DNA from 3 places in the Nesterenkonia flava genome. Region 2 is predicted to be linked to each of the others. Evidence: predicted binding sites of a transcription regulator. Region 2 holds the regulator's gene; each other region holds the start of a gene.
The links. The regulator HspR, encoded in region 2, represses chaperone genes until heat shock. The targets are predictions, from matches to a motif close to AAGTTGAGTCNNNNNGACTCAACTT.
Positions count from the first base shown of each region.

Region 1: clpB (ATP-dependent chaperone ClpB) is a predicted target of HspR. The motif match lies at 3,814-3,838, and genes of this name have one in related genera.
Region 3: RH857_RS02915 (Hsp20/alpha crystallin family protein) is a predicted target of HspR. The motif match lies at 1,235-1,259, and genes of this name have one in related genera.

Region 1 is NZ_JAVKGT010000010.1:59,647-67,297, forward strand. Features, by position in the region: gene glsA (glutaminase A) at 1-937, shown strand, start outside; partial or broken gene RH857_RS05420 (transposase) at 1,397-2,106, shown strand; one part of gene RH857_RS05425 (IS3 family transposase) at 2,039-2,305, shown strand; one part of gene RH857_RS05425 (IS3 family transposase) at 2,308-3,222, shown strand; gene clpB (ATP-dependent chaperone ClpB) at 3,869-6,472, shown strand; gene RH857_RS05435 (hypothetical protein) at 6,535-7,317, opposite strand; gene RH857_RS05440 (DUF3073 domain-containing protein) at 7,471-7,651, shown strand, end outside.
Region 2 is NZ_JAVKGT010000015.1:27,420-35,070, reverse strand. Features, by position in the region: gene RH857_RS07145 (methyltransferase domain-containing protein) at 1-676, shown strand, start outside; gene RH857_RS07140 (winged helix-turn-helix domain-containing protein) at 829-1,197, opposite strand; gene trmB (tRNA (guanosine(46)-N7)-methyltransferase TrmB) at 1,308-2,165, opposite strand; gene RH857_RS07130 (penicillin-binding transpeptidase domain-containing protein) at 2,165-4,114, opposite strand; gene RH857_RS07125 (heat shock protein transcriptional repressor HspR) at 4,241-4,660, opposite strand; gene RH857_RS07120 (DnaJ C-terminal domain-containing protein) at 4,746-5,711, opposite strand; gene RH857_RS07115 (nucleotide exchange factor GrpE) at 6,054-6,890, opposite strand; gene dnaK (molecular chaperone DnaK) at 6,927-7,651, opposite strand, start outside.
Region 3 is NZ_JAVKGT010000005.1:59,618-67,268, reverse strand. Features, by position in the region: gene RH857_RS02925 (TM2 domain-containing protein) at 1-250, shown strand, start outside; gene RH857_RS02920 (siderophore-interacting protein) at 277-1,143, opposite strand; gene RH857_RS02915 (Hsp20/alpha crystallin family protein) at 1,355-1,870, shown strand; gene purU (formyltetrahydrofolate deformylase) at 1,965-2,840, opposite strand; tRNA gene RH857_RS02905 (tRNA-Asn) at 2,910-2,981, opposite strand; gene RH857_RS02900 (LOG family protein) at 3,106-3,675, shown strand; gene RH857_RS02895 (SDR family oxidoreductase) at 3,816-4,526, opposite strand; gene RH857_RS02890 (hypothetical protein) at 4,568-5,341, shown strand; gene menC (o-succinylbenzoate synthase) at 5,353-6,486, shown strand; gene RH857_RS02880 (amino acid ABC transporter permease) at 6,510-7,391, opposite strand; gene RH857_RS02875 (amino acid ABC transporter permease) at 7,388-7,651, opposite strand, start outside.

The DNA.
Region 1 (7,651 bases), on a different contig from region 2:
GGTCGTTGAGAACATGATGCAGAAGACGTATGAGATGCACGTGGACCTGTCGGAGGGGACTGTTGCGAGTTACATTCCGAAGCTGGCTGAGGCGGATCCTGGGTGGTTCGGTTTGACGCTGGCCTCGGCGACGGGGAGCAGGTTCAGTAGTGGTGATTCGCAGCAAGAGTTCTCGATCCAGTCGATCGCTAAAGCCTTCGTTTATGCGCTGGTCTGTGACGCCGTGGGCCACGAGGAGGTGCGTGAGCGAATCGGTGTCAACAACACGGGGCTGCCGTTTAACTCGGTGATGGCTATCGAGTTGAATGAGGGTCACACGATGAACCCGATGGTCAACGCTGGCGCCCTGGCCACGACGTCCCTGGTTTCCGGGTCGACCTGGGAGGAGAAGTGGGAGTTCATCCTCCAGGGGCTTTCAGCTTTCGCCGGCCGTGATCTGGAGCTCGACGAAGGGGTCTACGCCTCCGAGATGGAGACGAATATGCGCAACCTGAGCATCGCTCGGTTGCTGCAGAGCTATGGTCATATCACCGTTGATCCGGCTCGCGTGACCGAGCTTTACACTCGGCAGTGCTCGCTGCGTGTTACTACGGAAGATCTGGCGATCATGGGAGCGACGCTGGCAAACGGTGGTGTCCATCCGATTACCGGGACACAGGTGGTGGGTGCTGATGTCAGCCGGGACGTGCTCTCGGTCATGGCGAGCACCGGCATGTACGAAGCCAGTGGCGATTGGCTCTTCGAGATCGGGATGCCGGGTAAGAGCGGAGTGGCCGGCGGCATTGTCACCATCGCCCCGGGCAAGGGCAGTCTTGCGACCTTTTCTCCACCTCTTGATCCGGCAGGGAACAGCGTGCGCGGGATTCACGCGACTCGGCACCTTTCCCATAAGCTCGGCTTGAATCTGTTCTCCTCGACAGCCCGAGCTCGCCAGTAGAAGATGTGGCCTCGGTATGAATCCGCTCATCACGGTGGGAGTGTTCTCACAGTGTGCACCTGCGGACGACAGGTTGGTGCCGGAGGACTGTAGGCCAGTCGGGGAGACTGGCGATCAAAGAGCGCGATGACGTGGCTCCGCTGGGAGTGGGGAGTCAGCGTCGGGGTGTGGGTGACGTACTCAAATGTCAATGTTAGCGGAGACATCGGCGAGATCGGCATAATATGGCACCATGCCGATCTCATCATCAGGACCGCGAAGTCTCAGCCAGCGTCTTCGCACGGAATCGGGTTCGGCGGTGCTTCTTGTTGCCGTCACAGTGATCGCCCTGTTGTGGGCGAACTCGCCGTTCTCGGACACAGGGGGCTGATGCAGGGATAGGTGACAACTTGACCTGCCCTACGGTTTGGTTTCCACTATCCCTCGCTAGCTGATGGCCTTCATGGAAGGCTGATCACCATGCCACGCCCGTATCCTCCAGAGTTCAGGGCCCGCGCCATCTCACTTGTGCGCGAGGGCCGACCGGTCAAACAGACCGCGACCGACCTCGGCATCCACGAGGTCACACTGCACTCCTGGCTCCGCCAGGACGATATCGATCACGGTCTCCGCCCGGGCCACACAACCCAGGAATCAGCGGAGCTGCGCGCAGCCCGCGCGAAGGTGCGGCAGCTCGAGCAGGAGCTCTCGATCCTCCGACGAGCATCCGCCTGGCTCGAGGAGGGGCCGATCGACCCAAAAGGGCGCACCCGGTGATCGATCGTCTCGTCGACGCCGGGGAACCCGTGAACACCTGCTGTCGCCTACTCGGAGTCTCCCGACAGGGCTATTACCGCTACAAGCGGCGCCCGACCAGCGCCACGGAACTGCGCCGACGCTGGCTGACCGGCCTCATCGGCGAGGTCCACATCGCCTCCAGGGGCACCTACGGATACCGAAGGATCCACGCCGAACTCACGCTCGGAATGGGGATCACCTGCTCCAGCCGGCTCGTGTGGATGTTGATGAGTCGCGCAGGGCTGGGAGGCTTACCAGGACCGACACGGGTCAAGCGCCTCAAGGGCGTGGCCACGGCCGATGACCTGGTCAACCGCAAGTTCCATCGCCTCGGACTCAACGAACTCTGGGTCACAGACATCACCGAACATCCCACCAGAGAAGGCAAGATCTCAGATCGCCTCGGACTTCGGGATCCATGTCGGCACTTTGAACAAGTGGCTGCGCCAAGCCGACCTCGACGCCGGCAACACCACTGAGCCCAAGCCCGGTGCCACCAGTGATGAGAAAGCGCAGCTGCGGGCAGCGAACCGCAGGATCAAAGTCCTCGAGCAAGAGCTAGAGGTCATGCGAGGGGCCGCTGCCTACTTCGGGCAGGCTCAGATCCGGTCACAATGAAGTACCCGCTCGTATGCGATCTGGCCGCCTCGACAATCCCTGTGGCGGTGACGTCCCGGGTGCTTGAGATCGCCCGCCAGCCCTACTACCAGTGGCTGGCCAACCCCATCACTGACGCAGAGTGGGAAGAGGCTCACCGGCTCAACGCGCTGATCGATGCCCACCGCGATGACTCTGAGTTCGGGTACCGATACCTCCCCGATGAAGCAGAAGAGGCCGGCTACCCGATGGCGCATCGGACCGCGTGGCGGCTCTGCCGCTCCCAGGGGGTGTTCTCTGTGATCAGCAAGCGTAAGAAGGGCAAAGGCACCCGCCCCGGTCCGCCTGTCCACGATGACCTGGTGCAGCGGCAGTTCAGCACCGTGAAGAAAGTCAACGAGGTCTGGCTCACCGATACCACCGAACACCACACCGGTGAGGGCAAGCTGTATCTGTGCGCGATCAAGGACGCCTGCTCCCGGCGGATCATCGGCTACTCCATCGATACCCGGATGAAGGCGTCATTGGCTGTACGTGCGCTCAATAACGCGATCACCAACCGCCGCCGGACCGGTGCTGAGGTGGCCGGATGCATCGTCCACAGCGACCGCGGATCTCAATTTCGAGCAAAGAAATTCCTCCGCGCGCTGGAGCACCACAGCCTGGTCGGATCCAAGGGCAGAGTCGGCGCGGCCGGGGATAACGCGGCCATGGAGTCCTTCTACTCGCTGCTGCAGAACAACGTCCTCGACGCGAAGCCCTGGGCCACCCGAGAAGAGCTGCGGCTGAGGATCGTGCGGTGGATTGAGCGGAGGTATCACCGAAGGAGGAAGCAGAAAGGGCTGGGGAAGTTGACCCCGATCGCCTATGAGGAGAAACTGCTCACGCAGGCGCTGACACTAGCGGCCTGAACAGGAAACCGAACCTGTCACCAGTTCCTGCATCAGCCCCCAGCTTGAGGTTCTACATCGACGAGGGTGACCTGTTGATCCCGATGGACTAGGAGTATGTCCGGGACGTGCCTGTGGGGACCGGCAGTGTCACGTCCGGTGATTTGGAACGACTGAGTGGCTATCTGTGCGACCGTCGGATCGAAGTCTGCTAACCATAGTCGCTCTAACTCAAGCAGGCTTTCATATACTAATGTCCTACGGCATCGTCGATGCCCAGAATAATCCTGGGTAGTTTCGCTGACCTCTGTAGGTCGGTGGTACTCGAACAGGGAGTCCTTCAACGATCAAATCAGCACGTGCTTGCTCCCACGTCGTCCGGACTTCGTCACCGGCGACGGTGCAATATCGCAAGGAAACCTCGCGCGTGCCCATGGACACAGTCTGGTCTACTGCGCGCGTGCCCATGGACACAGTCTGGTCTACTGACAGAAAGATGAGACCACTGACACGCCACTGACAGGTACCTGGGATTACTGACAACTTAGCTGGAACCTACACTGGCATCAAGGGCGCTCGGAGAGTGAGCCGGGAATAACGTTTATCGCGGTAAAGTTGAGTACAGGTGACTCAAGTTTCCGCGATCACGAAAGGGGGCCGTGAGCCCATGGATCTCAACAAACTCACCACCGTCTCGCAGGAGGTTCTGCAGGCCGCGGTTTCCTACGCCCAGCAGGTGCGCAACCCGCAGGTGACCCCTGCCCACCTCCTGAAGGCCCTGATGGACCGCCGCGAGTCCATGGCCGTCAACGTGCTCAAGCACCTTGGTGTGGACCCCGACGTCGTCAGCCGCGGCGCCTCCGACCTCATCAGCAGGCTGCCCAAGCTGGGCAGCCCCACCGCTCCCCAGGGCTCTGCAGAGCTCGGGGCCGTCCTTGACGCCGCTCAGAACGCCAGTTCCGCCGAGGGTGGCGCCTACGCCTCCGCCGAGCACCTGCTCATCGGCATCGCTTCGGCGGGCGGGGAAGCCGCGCGCGTTCTGACCGAGGCCGGTGCCCAGGCCTCTGCGCTGACCCAAGCCGCCGCCGAACTGCGAGGAGGTAAGCCTGTGGACACCCAGAACCCCGAAGCCACCATGGACGCCTTGGCCAAGTTCGGCACCGATCTCACCGAGCTCGCACGCGAGGGCAAGCTGGACCCGGTGATCGGGCGGGACGCCGAAATCCGACGCGTCATCCAGGTGCTCTCCCGACGGACCAAGAACAACCCCGTGCTCATCGGTGAGCCCGGCGTCGGTAAGACCGCCGTCGTCGAAGGTCTCGCCCAGCGCATCGAAAAGGGAGACGTTCCCGAGGCGCTCAAGGGCAAGACCCTCATCAGCCTGGATCTGGGCGCGATGGTGGCCGGGTCCAAGTACCGCGGCGAATTCGAAGAGCGCCTCAAGGCGGTGCTGGACGAGATCAAGGCCGCAGAGGGCCAGATCATCAGCTTCATCGACGAGATCCACACCATGGTGGGCGCAGGAGGCTCCTCAGAGGGCTCCATGGATGCCGGCAACATGCTCAAGCCCATGCTTGCCCGCGGCGAGCTGCGCCTGATTGGCGCCACGACCCTGGACGAGTACCGAGAGAACATCGAAACCGACGCCGCACTGGAGCGCCGCTTCCAGCAGGTCTACGTCGGCGAGCCCTCAGTGGAGGACACCATCGCGATCCTCCGCGGCATCAAGGAGAAGTATGAGGCCCACCACGGCGTCGAGATCTCCGATGCTGCCCTGGTCGCCGCCGCCACCCTCTCCGACCGTTACATCACCGGACGTCAGCTCCCGGACAAGGCGATCGACCTCGTGGACGAAGCAGCCTCCCGGCTGAAGATGGAGATCGACTCGGATCCCGTGGAGATCGACGAACTGCGGCGCGTGGTCCAGCGCCTGGAGGTCGAGAAGCAATGGCTCGCCAAGGAGGAGGATCCCGCCTCCCGCGAGCGCCTCGCGACCTTGCAGGAGGAGCTGGAGAACAAGAGCGAGGAGCTGCGCGAACTCGAGACCCGCTGGGAGGACGAACGGTCCGCCCACGTGAAGGCCGGCGAGCTCCGCGCCCAACGCGACGAGCTGAAGTCGCAGGCCGAACGTGCCCAGCGCGAGGGCGACTTCGCTGAAGTGGGCCGCCTGCTCTACGGAGAACTGCCCGAGCTGGAGAAGCAGCTCGCTGCAGCCGAGGAGGCAGAACGCTCCGTGGAGACGGCAGACCGCATGGTGCCTGAGAAGGTCGACGCCGACTCCATCGCTGAAGTCATCTCCGCCTGGACCGGAATCCCCACCGGCCGGCTCATGCAGGGTGAGACCCAGAAGCTGCTGCAGATGGAGGAGCTCATCGGCTCACGCCTGATCGGTCAGCAGAAGGCAGTCAGCGCGGTGGCCGACGCCGTGCGCCGGGCGCGCACCGGTGTGGCCGACCCCAACCGGCCTACCGGCAGCTTCCTCTTCCTGGGACCCACCGGTGTGGGCAAGACCGAGCTGGCCAAGGCCCTGGCAGAGTTCCTCTTTGACGACGAGCGCTCCATGGTGCGCATCGACATGTCCGAGTACTCGGAGAAGCACTCCGTGGCCCGGCTCGTCGGAGCCCCTCCGGGCTACGTCGGCTTCGAGGAGGGTGGCCAGCTGACCGAAGCCGTGCGACGCCGGCCCTACTCGGTGGTGCTGCTGGACGAGGTGGAGAAGGCCCACTCGGAAGTCTTCGACATCCTCCTGCAGGTCCTCGATGACGGCCGCCTGACCGATGGCCAGGGTCGCACCGTGGACTTCCGGAACGTGGTGCTCATCCTCACCTCCAACCTGGGCTCCCAGTACCTGGTGGACCAGACCCTGGATGAGGACACCAAGCACAACCAGGTGATGAGCGTGGTCAACGCCAGCTTCAAGCCGGAGTTCCTCAACCGCCTGGATGACATTGTGATGTTTGATCCGCTCTCCATGGAACAGCTGACCTCGATCGTGGATCTGCAGATCAACTCACTGGCTGAGAGGCTGGCCTCGCGCCGGCTCACCCTCGACGTCACCGATGCGGCGAAGGAGTGGCTGGGCTTCACCGGGTACGACCCTGCCTACGGTGCCCGTCCTCTGCGCCGGCTGGTCCAGCGAGAGATCGGCGACCAGCTGGCCAAGGCCCTGCTGGCCGGCGAGATCGAAGACGGCGACACCGTCCTCGTGGACCGCGAGGACATAGGCCTCACCGGCGAAGCGGCCCACGGCCTGACGGTCCGGCGGGCTTAGCGCCTCAGGCGCTACGTCCCTTATGAGGGGGCCATCAGCGCGCCGGCGAGGGCGGAGCGGCTTCAGTCCTCGCTGGGGTCCTCACCCTCGGGCTCGGTCTGCCGGGGCTCCTCCACGACGTCGACGTCGGCTCCCTGATCAGGTGAGTCGGCGTCGACGTCAGAGGAACCACCCTCTGTGCCCCCGGTGTCCGTTGCCGCTGTGTCCAGCGTGAAGTCTCCGGTGAGCTGCCCGCCGTCGGCCGCGGTGAGGAAGCAGCTGATCAAGCGGTCATCTTCTCGGTTCCAGGTCTGCTGAACCGGGTGGCGCAGCTCCATGCGCAGGTACTGGGTCAGGGCCGCTGTGGCCTCCGGGTTGAGCTCCAGCTCGTCGTGGCACCAGCGGTGTGCGGTCTCGATAACGATCTCATCCCCGGGCCAGGAGTCCTGCTCCATGTCCCGGCGGAGCATGACCTGTGCGTCCCAGCGCTGGTCACAGTCGATGACATCGGCTTCGGTCTCCTCGCCCTCATAGCCGACCAGGCACCAGCCCTCTTCCCAGTCCTCCGGGGGCACATCGCGGGCGTGGATGCCGTCCATTCCGGGGTTCGCGTTCCACTCCCACGGGGTTTCCTCCACCGGGGGCTCCCGCAGCACCAGCCACCACACCAGCCCGAAGGTGAGAATGATGACGATGCCCCCGGCGGCGATGAAGGGCAGCAGCAGAAGACCGCCGGAGGTGTCTCCTCGGGCTGCTCGACGCTGCCGACGGGTATGCGCCTCCTCGACCTGGGAGGATTCCTCCGCAGGGCCGGACTCAGCGTCTGACTTCTTGGGGTCGGTGTCATCCGGGTGAGGATCATTCATAGGTGGTGCGGCCTCCCCGTGGTGTGCGACGCTCTGGCGGTTCTCATGTTAACGTAGAAGGCACGAACCACTTCAGCCATAGTCAATCCCGCGATGAACCAGCACATCGGCATCGCACGGGTACACAGAGTAGACGTTAAGGGGGTCCCGCTCATGGGGCGTGGCCGTCAGAAGGCGAAAGCGACAAAGCAGGCGCGGGAGATCAAGTACTTCACCCCGAACACCGACCTGTCCGCCCTCGAGCGGGAGCTAGCCAAGGCGCGCGGAGACGAAACTGACTACGCGGATGACGCGAGCAGTGACGCCGACGTCGACACACCGTACGACGAGTACG
Region 2 (7,651 bases):
CGTGGACCTCGGCTGTGGACCCGGCAACGGCATGCCGGTTCTGCGTCAGCTTTGGCCCGAGGCGCGCATCATCGGAATCGACTCCAGCGAGGAGATGCTCGAGCGCGCACGCACCTCCACCGCGGAGGACGCGGGCATCGAGTACCTGCAGGCAGACATCCGCACCTTCGAGCTGGAGCAGCCGGCGGACCTGATCGTCTCCAACGCGGCCCTGCAGTGGATTCCCGAGCATCGGCAGCTGCTGCCGCGGATCCAGAACTTTGTGGCCGAGACCGGCGTGCTGGCCGTCCAGATCCCGGGCAACCACACCGCCCCGAGTCACCGCCTGCTCTTCGAGTACGCCAACCGGGATCCCTATCGGCGCTACATCGACCCCGCCTCGCTGTTGCAGCCCACGGGAGAGGTTAGCGACTACATGCTCGACGTCGCCGGCGCGGGATGGCACATCGAGGGGTGGGAGACTCGGTACCATCATGTCCTTCAGGGCGAGGATCCGGTTTACGACTGGGTGGCCGCAGCGGCGGCCCGACCGGTGCTGCAGGCGCTTCCACAGGACCTGCTCGAGCAGTTCGCCGCGGAGTACAAGGCCGCTCTGCGTGAGGCCTACCCCCGCACCGCACTCGGCACGATCCTTCCGTTCAGGCGCCTGTTCATCGTGGCCCGCCGCACGCACTAATGGGTCAGCAGGCAGACGCGCGCCCGGCACGGCGAGGAGCTAGGCAGCGTCTCACCAGCATCGCACCCCAGTTCGTGCATTCGCACACCCTTTAGGCACGGCCAACCATGCAGAAGGGGGGTGTGATCACGGAAGAGGTATGCGGCGAGGAGCTAGGCGGCGTCGTCGGCCCTCAGCCGGGTCCGCGAGGCTGGCGGCAGCGCGAGGCGATAGCCGCGTTTGACCACCGTCTGAACCATCCGCGTGGAGGGCAGGGACTTGCGCAGCCGGGAAACCCACATCTCCAGGGCGTGCTCAGAGCCGCAGTGCGGCAGAACCTGCAGCAGATGCTCCCGAGAAATGACTGCCCCCTGAGCTTTGACGAGCACCCGCATCACGGCTAGGGGGCCCGGTGCCAGGCGGATAGGCTCATCCGTGCCTGGCAGAAGAAGCACGTTGCCGACGATCTCCACGTCCCCCTCGGGGAGCTGAACGCGCAGATAGTGATCATCGGCCTGCACGTCCCGCGCCGGCTGCGCCATACTCACCTCCCTGAAGCATGTGCGTCTGCCTGGTGTGCAGACGCTCCTCAGCGTATGAGCGCGGCGTTACTCCCCGTTGTCAGTCGTGTAAACCGGATATATCGGAGATCTCACGACGTGGAATGGGTGCGCTGGAAGGTCAGGTCGAAAATCCGCCGACCCACCGCCAGCGCCTTGGCCTCGAAGTCCGTCTGAGTGCGCCCCTCGAACCGAGGAGCCCAGCCGCCCGCGGTGTCCAGCGCCTCCTCGAGGGGAAGAGGGTGGGGCTCCTTGCCGAGGCTGCGCGCATCGAGATCCCCCAGCCGAACCTCGGTCAGCGCGGACTCCTCCCCCGCACGCTCCCCGGCATGGGGATTGGTGAATGCGTCGCTGGCACTGATGACTTCTCGCATCTGTACCGCATAGTCGGACCAGTCGGTGGCCAGGCGCCAGCGCCCGCCCTCCTGCAGCACGCGAGCCACCTTGCTCACAAACGGCGGCTGCACCAGGCGTCGCTTCTTGTGCTTGGTCTTGTGCCAGGGGTCCGGGAAGAAGAGCCACAGCTCGGCCAGGTGACCAGCGGGGATGAGCTTGTCGAGGACCTCCACCGCGTCCAGGCAGGCCACACGGACGTTACTCAGCCCTTCACGCCGGAGGCGGGCGGCCAGCTGAGCAGCACCGGGACGGTAGACCTCGATGGCAAGAAAGTCCGTGTCCGGGTTCTGGGCAGCAGCATGGGCCACCGCCTCACCCGACCCGGAGCCGATCTCCACGATCATGGGAGCAGTGCGCCCGTACTCAGCACGCCAGTCGATGGTGAAGCCCTCCGCCACGGAGGTGTCGCGCTCCCCATGGGGCACATCAAGCAGCTCACGGCCCAGGGCCGCGTCCCAGGCTCGCTGGTAGCTGGGCTTGAGCTTATTGCTGCGTCGGACAAAGGACAGCGGCTTGCGCATCAGCGGTGTGCTCTCGGGAGTCTGCTCGGGCATCAGTTCAGGATATCCTGCGCGCCGGTGAGGAACTGGTGCAGCAGGGGACCGTTGGTGGAGCCGCCGAACTCTCCCTCTTCCAGGAAGATGGCGACCGCCAGATCACCCTGGACGGCGATCACCCAGGTGTGCGCGTAGGTGTCATCACCATCGCCAGCCTCAGCGGTCCCGGTCTTGGCGTAGACGTGCTCGCCGGGAACGTGGTCCATGTGCTGGAGGGTGCCGAAGTCCACGGTTCCCTCCATGAGCTCCATGAGCTGTTCGGCCTCTTCAGTCGTGAGATCACCCTCACCCGCCCATTCGGGCTCCTCCTCCAGCGTCACCAGACGAGGATGGACCGTCTCCCCCGCGGCGATCGAGGCGGCGACAGTGGCCATGCCGAGCACGGAGGTCTCCACCACACCCTGGCCGAAGAGGTTGGCCGCGTGCAGGTTCAGCTCTGCCTCCTGGGGAACAGATCCCTTGCGGGCGTGCAGGCCGATGCCGATCTCCTCGTTGAGACCCAGATCCAACGCTGCTTGGTAGAGCTCACCGGAGGTGACGTCGTCGTGGGCATCGGCGAAGAGGGTGTTGCAGGAGACGGCCATCAGTTCGGCGAAGGAATGGGTGCCGATGAACTCCCCCGGATAGCCGGGCACATTGCGGAAGATCTGGCCGTGCACCGTGGTGCTGTGGGGACAGGAGACCTGAGAGCTGGGCGTCAGTCCATCCCGCAGCATCGCCAGCGCAGAGACCATCTTGAAGGTCGATCCCGGGGCGTAGGTGGTGCTAATGGAGGCATCCACGTACTCGGACTCGGTGGTGTGGCTGGCGGCGGCGAGGATTCCGCCGTCGGAGGGGCGAATGGCCACGATGCCGGCAGTGACCTCCTGCTCGTCCACGATGGACTGCGCCAGATCCTGCAGACGAGGGTTCAGCGCCGTGTGAATGTCCTGGCCCGTCTCCGGCTCAGTCTCGAAGAGCGGCTCACCGTCCATATGGATCCGCACTCCGGGAGTGCCGCGGAGGGTCTGCTCGTGCACGGCCTGAATGCCCGAGGTCCCCACCAGGTCACCCACGCTCAGGCCCGGGTCCGCTTCCAGGTGCTCCGCGGTGACGGGGTCCACGCGGCCCAGAAGCCGCGGGGCAAAGTCGGCCCGCTCCGCCAGGGGCATCTGGTCGTACTGCAAGTGGACCCCGGGAAGGTCCTCGACGTCGTCGACCGTGATGGCGGTGGAGTGCGCCCGGACGGTGATCGCATCCACCCATGCCTCCTCGCCGTAGGCAAGGACCTTCTCCTCGTAGGTGTCAGGGTCGATGTCCACGGCTTCGGCCAGCTGGCGCGCCGCGGCTCGCTGGGCTTCCTCGCCCTCCAGCTGAGTTTTGTCCAGTCCGATGCGCACCACATCGCGGTTGTAGACCATGGCCCGGCCGTTGCCGTCCATGATGCGCCCGCGGTCGGCGGAGGTGGTGATGAGGCCGATGTTCTCGTGGCCGGCGTAATCAGGCAGGATCACCGAGGTCTCGCCGTCAAGCAGCCAGAGGTCGCTCTCCTCGTAGTAGGTGAAGTCTGCTGCGGTCTGGTAGCTCCAGTCCTCCTCCAGACCCAGCTCCTCCAGGTCCCAGACGTGGTCGAAGGTGACCTCCGCGGTGGGGGGACGCACGGAATCCTCAGCGGGCTCGTTGACCACCAGCTCGGCCACGGTGACCTCGGGGCTGATGCCTTCCTCCCCCAGTTCCGCAAAGGGTTCGTGGAGATTCTCGGCGGCAGCCCCAAGGATCTCCGCGCTGCTGGTGCTGAAACGGACCTCGCTGAAGTCTCCGGTGATCAGAGCCTGGGCGAGTGCCTCTGCGGCATCCTCGGCGGAGGCACGCTCCTCCTCCCCTCCGCAGGAGGTCAGCAGGAGCACGGACAGCGCGGCGGGAGCACTGAAGAGCAGGGCACGACGACGGCGAGTTGAGACAGGCACCACACCAGTATGGGCCGGGGTTCGGACATGAGGCGCGCCGAAAACGCAGTGTTACTCAGCCGTTGCACAGTCCCATCGGGGCGAATTCCCAGCTTTCTGGGGCAGCCCCGGCGAGACGCACCGTTCTCAGCCGCGCCAGATGACGAGGTCGCGCGCGGCAGGCTGCGGCCGCTGTCCGCGCGCCAGAGTGACGACGTCGCCGTGGGGACCCACCGCGAAGACGCGGGGCTGCCCCGAGTGGCGCTGCGCCTCACGCAGCTCACCGCGCACCTGGTCGACGGTGGCTTCGAGCTGCTCCACACGGTTCTGCAGCTCGATGATGCGCCGGATCCCCTCCAGCGACACGCCCTCCTGCGAAAGCTGCCGAATCTGGCGCAGTTGCTCGACGTCATAGGGCGAGTAACGTCGGTGCCGCCCGCCCTGCCGGCGGGGGGTCACCAGACCCATACGGTCGTACTGACGCAGCGTCTGGGGGTGCATGTCCGCCAGCTCAGCGGCCACGGAGATGACGAACAGCGGGGCGTGGCGGTTCTCAGCGGCCAGCATGCGCGGGTCATCACCATCCTCGAACTCGGTAACTGATGTAATTCACAGTGGTTCACCTCCTGGCAGCCTCATGGAGCTGTGCCCGTTATAACGCTGCTTTGGTCTCCAGACCTTCCCGGGGGTCGATGTCCTGGGTAGCCGCAGCGTAAGCGCGCACGGCCTCCAGAGCCTCCTCGGTCAGATCCTTGGGCACCACGACGTCGACGACGACGAGCATGTCACCCTGGGCGCTCTTGCGCCGGATCCCGTGCCCCTTCAGGCGCAGAGTCCGCCCGGAGCTGGTGCCTGCGGGAACCTTGATGCGCACCTTCTCTCCGTGGATGGTCGGAACCTCCACGGTGGCGCCCAGCACCGCCTCGTCAAAGCTGACCGGCAGGTGAATCCGGATGTTGTCGCCCTCGCGCTCGTAGAAGGAGTGCGGGGTGACGGCAACTTCCACCAGCAGATCGCCCGGGCCGCCGGGTCCCTGCTGGCCCTTGCCCTTGACCCTGACCTTCTGCCCGTCCTTCACGCCGGCGGGAATGCGCACATCAATCACGCTGCCGTTGGCCTCGCGCAGCTTCACCGTGGTGCCGCGCACCGCCCCGCGGAACGAGATGGTGGTCTTGGCGGTACGGTCCGCGCCCTTGGCCGGCGGGCCGCCGAAGCGCGAGCCGAACCGGTCGCCCATGCCCCCAAAAACGTCAGAGAAGTCCGGGCCGCCGCCGCCGAAGCGTCCGCCAGCGGTGCCCGGGGCCCCGCGGTTGAACAGTCCTCCGAAGAGATCCTCGAAACCCCCGCCTGATCCGGGGCCGCCAGCGGAGAATCGGGCGCCGGAGCCCATGGCCCGGATCGCGTCGTACTGCTCGCGCTGCTCCGGGTCCGAGAGCACCGAATGCGCCTCGGAAATGTCCTTGAACTTCTGCTCCGCGGCCTCGTCGCCGGGGTTCTTATCCGGGTGGTACTGCCGGGCGAGCTTGCGGTAGGCCTTCTTGATCTCCTCCGCGTTGGCGTCCTTGGAGACGCCCAGCACCTGATAGAAGTCCTTGTCGATCCAGTCCTGTGAAGCCATAGTGGATGAGGCCGGACGCCTCCCTCCTTTCCGTGTCAGTCGCTAGTTCCGCGGGCGGGGAGACCCCGCCACGCTCTCGGTCCGCTGCCGCGGACCATCACGCCTAAAGTGCTAGTCCCGCGGGCGGGGAGACCCCGCCACGCTCTCCACGAGGTGGCCCGCACACCTGCTACGCAGTCGCACGGGTCCCTGACCTCGCGGCTCCCGGTCCGCTGCCGCGGACCATCACGCCTAAAGTGCTAGTCCCGCGGGCGGGGAAACCCCACCACGCTCGACCCTCGTCTGTAGCTGCGACCCGGGACCCGACCGGGCCGGACCGCAGCTACAGACGCGAGGTGATGATCAGCTGCCGCTGGAGACGATCACCTGGGCCGCACGCAGCAGCCGGTCACCAAAGCGGTACCCGGAGCGCACGACGACGGCGACGTGATCCGCCTCAATCTCCTCGTGCGGCTGCTGCATGATCGCCTCGTGCTCGTTCGGGTCGAACGGCTGACCCACCGCGCCGACCGTCTCCAGCCCCTGAGCGGTGAGCACCGACTCCAGCCGCGAGGCGATGTGGGCGAAGGGGCCGTCCTGAAGGTCGCCCGCCTGCCGTGCGGCAGCGATGTCATCGAGTACCGGCATCAGCTCGGAGATGAGCTGACCCTTCACCCGGTCCTTCTCCACCGCACGATCCCGCTCGACGCGGCGGCGGTAGTTGACGTACTCCGCCTGCAGCCGACGCAGGTCGGCCTCCAGCTCGGCCTCTCGGTCCGCGCCTTCAGGAGTTTCCTCCGCTGCGTCCTCAGCCGCCGCGCCCTTCTCCCGGAGGAGTTCGTCGGCGGCGTCGATGCGGTCCTGCGGCTCGGTCTCGAAACCTCCGGCGGCGTCCTCGAGCGGCACCTCGTGCAGCTCAGGCTCCTCCGTCAGCTCCGGGTCCTCGCCGGGGAGCGGCTCGTGCAGATCGCCCTCCTCCGAGGCAGGAGCCTCGTGGGCCTGCTGGATTTCGATGGATTCCTCCGGCACATCAGCGAGGATGCGCTCGGCCTCCGCGAGGGGATCCGCAGCCGGATCAGTGCCGGCTGCTTCGCGATCCTCGGCGGTGGCCTCTCCGGCGGCCTTCCTATCCTCCGCGGGGGTGGGATCGGGGATCCCTTCCTCGGGAGATTTCTCGGGGTTGACCTTGTCTTCTGCCATGAGCTGAGGGCCTCCCTTACTGGTCGTGGAGAAGTCTTACTTCTTGTCGGCGTCGTCCTCGTCCACCACTTCGGCGTCGACGATGTCCTCGTCCTCGGCCGGAGCGTCGCCGGAGCGGGCACCCTCGCCGGCTGCGTCGGCGCCGCCCTGAGCATAGAGGGCTTCTCCGATCTTGACCTGGGAGGCCTGCAGCTTCTCGAACGCGGCGTTGACCTCGTCGTCGTTGTCAGTGCCCTCCAGCGCCTTCTTCAGAGCGTCGACGTCGGCCTGGACCTCGGCCTTGACCTCCTCCGGCAGCTTCTCGGCGTTCTCCTTCAGGAGCTTGTCCACGGAGTAGGCCGAAGCCTCGGCAGCGTTGCGCTTCTCAGCGGCCTCACGGCGCTTCTTGTCCTCTTCGGCGTGCTTCTCAGCATCGGCCACCATGCGATCGATCTCCTCCTTGTCCAGGGAGGTGCCACCGGTGATGGTCATGGACTGCTCGGCGCCGGTGGCCTTGTCCTTGGCGGAGACGTGGACAATGCCGTTGGCGTCGATGTCGAAGGTGACCTCGATCTGCGGCACCCCGCGGGGAGCCGGCGCAATGCCGGTCAGCTCAAAGGTGCCCAGGGCCTTGTTGTCGCGGGTGAACTCGCGCTCACCCTGGAAGACCTGAATCGCCACCGAGGGCTGGTTGTCCTCAGCGGTGGAGAACACCTCGGAGCGCTTGGTCGGGATCGCCGTGTTGCGCTCGATCAGCTTGGTCATCACACCACCCTTGGTCT
Region 3 (7,651 bases), on a different contig from region 2:
TGCCGGACTGGTCCTACTCGCCGTCGAGCTGACCAGTGCAGGACTTGCACTCCTGGGGATCGTGGGCGCCTGGACGATCATTGACCTGTTCCTGCTGCTCTCAGGCACCATGCGTGACCGCAAAGATCACCGGCTGGACGGCTATACCAAGTACGGGGGGATCTGCGCCGCTATCACGGTCCTCGCGCTGGTCGGCATGGTCGTCGTCGCCATGATCGTGGGCACGAGTGCGGGCGTGACCGGAGGCTGAGAGGACCAGGCCACCCGCAACGAGTCCTATTCGGGATCGATCTTGCCCACGGAGGTTCTCTTCTCCGCTTGAAACTGGTCTTCTCTGCGCCCATAGGCCCAGTACGCGGAGAGGGACATCCCCTTGCGGTCCAGCCCCCGCTCCTGCACGAGGAGTCTGCGTACGGCCTTCATCTGCTCCCGCTCACCGTGGATGAAGACTTGCACATCGCCTGCGGGAATCTGCACCTCACTCAGCGCGGTCGCCAGGAGGGTGCTCTCAGGGCTGAACGGGGCACCTCGGTGCAACCAGCGCACCTCGACGCCTGGGGGCGCGGAGAACGGCACCTCCTCAGCGGCGTCCTGCACCTCGAGCAGGACCAGCCCCCGTGCGCTGTCGCTCATTGATTCACAGGCAGCGGCAATGGCAGGCAGTGCCGCCTCGTCTCCGGCGATGAGGTGCCACTGAGCATCCTCGCGGGGCGAGTATCCCGCGCCGGGCCCAAAGAAGCTGATGAGATCCCCGGGCTGGGCACGAGCCGCCCACGGGCCCGCCAGGCCCTCCTCACCATGGATCACGAAGTCCACCCAGATCTCCCCGCGGGCGTGGTCCACGTGGCGAATCGTGTAGGTGCGGGTCACGGGCATCTGATCCATGGGGAGGCGCTCACGCAGAGCGTCCATATCGTAGGGACGCTCAAGCTCCAAGGCCGGATCTGCGAAGAGAAGCTTGATGTACTGATCCGTCGCGTCCTTGAACTCCAGGCCACTGAACCCCTCTCCCCCGAGCACCAGACGCACCATGTGCGGGCTGAGGCTCTCGCGACGCACGACCTTCAGGAGGTGCTGCACGCGGGGCTTGCGAGGCGCGGAGGTTGGCGTAGCGCCGGAGGGCGCGGAGACGGCGTCAGGCATAGCCTTACACTACAGGAAGGTGCGCCTTAGTTAGCAAGGCGTCCACAACGCAAGACTTGTATGACTCAATTTGCTGACGCCGCCCCCAAAAAAAGTGAGCGAAGTCCGCTCAAGTTTGGAATACAAGACGCCTCCAGACCGTTGAGGGAGGTGACAGCACACGGGTGCTGTTGCCGTTGTAAGCAATGAGTGAAGAAGGAGCTGATTGCTGATGATCAACCCCACCCTGACCCGCTTGGATCCGTTCTCCCTGATTGACGACGTGCTCCGCCAGGTGCGTGCCCCGTTGGCCGACGACGCACAGCGCCGCGCCGGCTTTGTCCCCGCCATCGATGCGCACCGGGAAGGCGAGGATCTGGTGCTCGCCGCCGATCTGCCCGGCCTGGACCCTGACAACGACGTCTCCGTTGAGCTCAGCGGCGGCGGGCGGACCCTCACCGTTTCCGGCGAGCGGAAGATGCGCCGCGAGGCCGAGGGTATGCGTGAGGTGCGCTACGGCTCATTCTCCCGCACCGTGACGCTTCCCGAGGCGGTGAGCCAGGACGCCATCAGCGCCGATTACGACGCCGGAGTCCTCACCGTTCGCGTGGCGGGCGTCTACGCCGAGGAGAAGCCTCACCGCATCTCCATCACCTCGGGAGCGCAGAAGGCGGAAGTGACCGCCAGCGAGCAGAAGAACACCGGACACGAGCACCTCGAGCAAAAGGACGAGGCAGCCAGCGCCTAGTCCGGCGCATTAGCCCGCCCGTGGCCCTCAAGCTCACGGGCGGGCTTTCTGCTGCCAGAACCCGGCATGCCGGTACCGCATCAGCGGCGGCAGCTCAGAACACGATGGTGGAGTTCCCGTGCCGCAGCACTCGATCCTCGCAGTGCCACTTCACCGCACGAGAGAGGACACCGCGCTCCACGTCGGCACCGTAGCGCGTTAGCTGAGCGACGTCGTCGGCGTGGGAGACACGAATCACGTCCTGCTCGATGATTGGGCCTTCGTCCAGATCCTCGGTGACGTAGTGCGCCGTCGCGCCGATGAGCTTCACACCCCGGTCCTTAGCCTTCTGATAGGGGCCGGCGCCGATGAAGGCTGGCAGGAAGCTGTGGTGGATGTTGATCACCGGAGCCCCGACCTGCTCGAGGAAGCCGCTGGAGAGAATCTGCATATAGCGAGCCAGCACAACGAGGTCGACGTTGCCCTGCAGGAGTTCCAGGTGCTTGGCCTCTGCCGCTGCCTTATCGCCGTTGATCACCGGCACGTGGAAGTAGGGGATGCCGAAAGCGCGCACATCATCGGCCAGGTCGGGATGGTTGGAGATCACCATGGTGATGTCCATGGGAATCTCGCCTCGACGGTGGCGCCAGAGAAGGTCCAGCAGGCAGTGATCGGTCTTGGAGGCGAAGATCGCGACTCGCTTGGGACGGCTCACCTCGGTCAGCGACCATTCCATGCCGAACGCGTCGGCAAGCTTCTTCTCAATGGCCTGCTCAACGCGAGGCCTCGCCGCAGCCAGCCCGGGGAGATGGAAGACCGTGCGCTGGAAGAAGCGTCCGCCCTCCACACCAGTGGAGTACTGGTCCAGACTGATGATGTTTCCGCCCAGCTCGGCAATGGTCTGCGTGACCGCGGCGACGATGCCGGGCTGGTCCGGGCAGGAGATGATCAGGCGGGCAATATCGGCGGAAGCGGTGGAGGAAACAGTCACGGTGACTCATCCTAACGAAAGACAGAAGAGGCCCCTGCCGAACGGCAGAGGCCTCTTCATTTTCTTCAGCTCCCCCGGTTGGACTCGAACCAACAACCGCTCGATTAACAGTCGAGTGCTCTGCCATTGAGCTACGGAGGAATGCGACTGAAAGAGTCTAGCAGGAGGATTCCCCGCGTGTGAAATCGGGAGGCCGGACGCCGTCGCCGTACCTGATCTGGCGGGCCAGACCGGGCGAGCTTCCCCCACTCGTAGGATGGTGACCGTGACGAATCTGACGCAGCTGAGCATCTTCACCGGCGGAGCCTCCGGGCATGATCTGACCTACCAGCGTGAGGTGCGGCGCTTCGGGGCAGCGGTAGCCCAGGCCGGGATCGGCATCGTCTACGGCGGCGGCAAGGTGGGCCTGATGGGGCAGGTCGCCGACGCGGCGCTGGAGGCGGGAGGCGAGGTCACCGGCATCATCCCGGAGGTCCTGACTGAGCGTGAGGTCGCGCACCAGGGGCTCACCCATCTGGAGGTGGTGCCGGATATGCACACTCGCAAGGCTCGACTGGGCGAACTCGGCGATGCCTTCGTCACCCTCCCCGGAGGCATGGGAACCCTGGAGGAGCTTTTTGAGGTCTGGACCTGGCAGTACCTGGGGATCTACGCCAAGCCCGTAGCGCTGTACAACACCAAAGGATTCTGGAACCCGCTGCTGAAGATGATCGACCATCAGGTGGCCGAGGGCTTCATCGCCGGTTGGCGCCGCGACGCGCTGGTCATTGCGGACACCCCTGAGGACCTGCTGGATCAGCTGCGGGCCTGGGAGCCTCCGGCCCAGGACCCTTAGAGATCTCTTCCGTTCGGTGATGGATTCCGCCGCTAGTTTCCCTCGAAAGAGCCGAAAACGAGGTAGAAATCCATCACCGAACGAACAGTTCCTCAGCTCAGAGCCGGGCCCGGGGCCGCTAGCGGCCGGTTCAGTCCGCCTCAGCGCTTCTGAGCCACCGGGCGGATGGAGAGCTCCTCAACGGTGGAGGCCGGGTCCATGTCCACAGCGAGGCGGACGGTACGCGCGATGGACTCAGGGCTGACGTAGACGCTGCCGTCATAGGTCTCGGCGCCCATCTGCTGCTGCAGCTGCACCTGCATGTCCGTATCCACCCGCCCAGGGTGAATGGAGGTGACGCGCACCTGTCCGCGCTCCTCCTCCCGAAGGGCGTCGGTGAAGGCACGCAGGGCGAACTTGGTCCCTGAGTACATCGCGGAGTTGATCCGGGAGACATATCCTGAGCCCGAGTTCACAGCAATCACCTGCCCCCGGGCTTCGCGCAGCAGCGGAAGGGTCAGCCGCGTGAGCTCAGCAACGGCGAAGAGGTTCACGGTGAACATCTCCTGCCACTCGTTCGGCTGAGCATCGGCGACCGGGCGCAGCCACGCGACCCCGGCGTTGTGGACCAAGACGTCTAGGCGCTGCAGCTGCAGCTGCTCCAGCGCGGCGGGGATGGCGGGAATGTCACGCAGATCCACCACCAGCGGTGTCGCACTGGGCAGGGACTGCGCCGCGGCTTCAACACGCTCGGGCGAGGTGCCGGCCACAATGATGTGATGGTCTCGGCCGAGGTCCTCGGCGATCGCTCGACCGATGCCGCGGGAGGCGCCGGTCACCAGGGCTGTGGGTTTATCGGTGGGAATACTCACTCTTCCAGACTAGTGACTCCTGCCTTGAGTAACCTAGACCCATGATGAGGCCCTCTGCTGCGAATCGCCCCGCGGCCCGGCTGGAGCTCTCCAGCGGGCTAGTGGTCCGCGAGCTGGTCAATTACGGGGAGTTCAAGCAGGCCTGTCAGCTCTACCGCGGAGTCTTCGGCTACACCGGTGAGGACGAGAGCCTGAATCCCCGCCTGCTGGCTTCCCTGAGCGGGAACTCCGGCTCGGTGGTCGGGGCCGTGGACGTCTCCGGGACAGTGCTGGCCTTCGCCTTCGGATGGACGGCGGTGGACCCGACTCCGGATGATCCCCACACCTATCACTGGTCCCAGGCGGCCGTTGTCAGCTCCGTGCTGCAGGGGCAGGGAGTAGGCCGTTCCCTCAAACAGGTCCAGGCCTCACTGGCCGCCGCCAACGGCGCGCAGCGCATGCGCTGGACCTACGACCCGCTGCTGGCTCGCAACGCGCACTTCAACCTGGACGTCTTGGGTGCCCGGGGTCGCTGGTTCACCCCGGACGCCCAAGGCCTGCCCGGCACCGACCGCATCACGGTGGAATGGCGCTTCGCCGACCCCGTCTCTCAGGACCCACCGCTCTCCCCTCCTTCCCCGGGTGTCGCCGTGGGAGAGATCTCCCGCGAAGGTGACGTCGTCGCACTGGGGGTTCCGGCGGCCAAGCCCGCGGACCCTGATCTGGCCGCCTCGCTCCGCCAGAGCGTGCGTTCCCTCTTTGACGAAGGCTTTGAGGCAGTCTCCTGCCGCCGGGCCGACGCCCATTCCGCCGTCTACACCTTTGAGAAGCCCTAGGAAGAGGCACCATGCGCATTGTTGAGGCCGTGCTCCACGACGTCGAGCTTCCCCTGGTTCATTCCTTCGAAACCAGTTCCCACCGCAAGTCCTCGCTGCGGCACCTTCTGGTGGAGCTCATCGACGACGACGGCGCCGTGGGCTGGGGTGAGATCGCTTCCCCGGCGGGCCCCTACTATGCACCAGAGACCACGACGACGGCGTGGCACGTGGCCACTGAATTCCTGCTGCCGGCCGTGCTCGGCGCCCAGTGGGAGCACCCCGATGAAGTCTCCGCGCTCTTTTCGAAGGTCCGGGGGCACTTCTTCGCGAAGGCCGGAGTCGACATGGCCGCGTGGACGCTGCATTCCCTGAAGTCGGGGGTGCCACTGGGCCGGGCGCTGGGCGGAACTCGGGACTCCGTGGTGGCTGGCGTCTCGTTGGGCATCGAACCCAGCATCGATGAACTCCTGACGCAGGTGCAGAAGCATGTCGACGCTGGATACCCGCGCGTGAAGCTGAAGATCGCACCGATCTCTGGCGCCGGAACGCCGTGGGATGTGGAGCCAGTCCGGGCTGTTCGTCAGGCCTATCCCGAGCTCGACGTCCATGTGGACGCTAACGGTGCCTACCCAGGGGATGTCGCGGCCTTCGATGTCTTCCGCACGCTGGACGAGTACGGCCTGACCATGATCGAACAGCCGTTCGCTCCACGGAACCTGCTGGACTCCGCCCGGCTGCAAGCTCAGCTGCAGACCCCGGTGTGCCTGGACGAATCGGTCGAGACCCTGGATGATCTGCGCACGGCGATCGCGCTGCAGGCCGGCGGGGTGCTGAACATCAAGGTGTCACGCATGGGAGGCCTGACCGCTGCCCGTGAGGCTCATGCTCTGGCGCAGGAGGCCGGCTGGCCCGTGTGGTGCGGCGGTATGCATGAGTTCGGCATCGGACGGTTGGCGAATGTGGCGATCTCCTCGCTGCCCGGGTTCACCCTGCCCTCGGATGTCTCGGCCAGTGCCAAGTACTACGCCGAGGACATCGTCGACCCCGAGGTGACCGCCGAGGCTGGAGTGGTGCAGGTGCCCACTGCGCCCGGGCTGGGCGCGCAGGTGCGTGCTGAGCTCATTGCCCAGCACGCGACCCGCAGCCAGCGGATCAGCGCCTGAGGATACCCGCAGATCGGGCGAGGTTATTTGCCGACGGCGGCCTGGACCACTCCGGGGTTCTCCACCGAGGTTTCGCCCGAGGTTCGGGAACTCAGCCGGGAGGCTAGCTTCTGCGCGAGCCAGGTCAGCGCGAAGTTGAGCAGGATGAAGATCACCGCGGCCACCGTGAGTGCCTGCAGGATGTTGCCGTAGCCGGCACCAAGCTGGTTGGCGTAGCGCAGCAGCTCAGAGAAGCCGATGATGTAACCCAGCGCCGAGTCCTTCAGGATGATCACGAACTGGCTCAGCAGAGAAGGCATCATCGCCACCAGGGCCTGGGGAATCTCCACCAGACGCAGGGACTTCCCTTCGGTCATACCGATGGCATAGGCCGCCTCGCGCTGCCCCTTGGGCAGGCCGCGCACGCCGGAGCGCACCAGCTCTGCGATCACCGATCCGTTGTAGAGGGTCAGGCCGATGATCACTGCCCAGTAGGGCGCGTCCCTGGGGTCCATCCCTGTCTGGGGCACCACGATGCGGGAGAGCATCATGTAGAAGAAGACCATGAGCACCAGCACGGGCACCGCGCGGAAGAACTCCACCACGATGCCGGCCAGCCACCGGACGGGTGCCAGCGGCACCAGGCGCAGGAACCCGAAGACCAAACCGAAGACGGTGGCTGTGACCACCGAGATTGCCGCCGCCTGCAGGGTGAACTGCAGTCCCAGCAGCAGATAGTGCTGCCAAGCCGTGGCGTTGACGGCGTTGAGCCAGCGCTCCGGTGCCAGCTGGCCCTGGTCGTGCAGGCGCCAGAGGACGACCGCGAGCAGGGCCAGCACCACAAGGACGGCCACGATGTTGGCGATGCGGATCCGTGCCTTGGCTTTGGGACCCAGCGCGTCGAAGAGAACTGTCTGTGCGCTCATCGTGCCACCGCCAGTTTGTTGGAGAGATAGGTGGTCAGCAGACCGATCGGGATGACGATGATGCAGAAGCCCAGCGCCACGGTCAGGAAGATGTAGATCATGAGGTTCGGGTTGAACTCCATCATGGAGCGCATCACGGCAGAGATTTCAGTGACTGATGCGGCCGCGGCCACCGTGGTGTTCTTGGTCAGGGAGATGACCGTGTTGCCAATGGGGGTGATGGCCCCGCGCAGCGCCTGCGGGAAGATGACCAGGCGCGC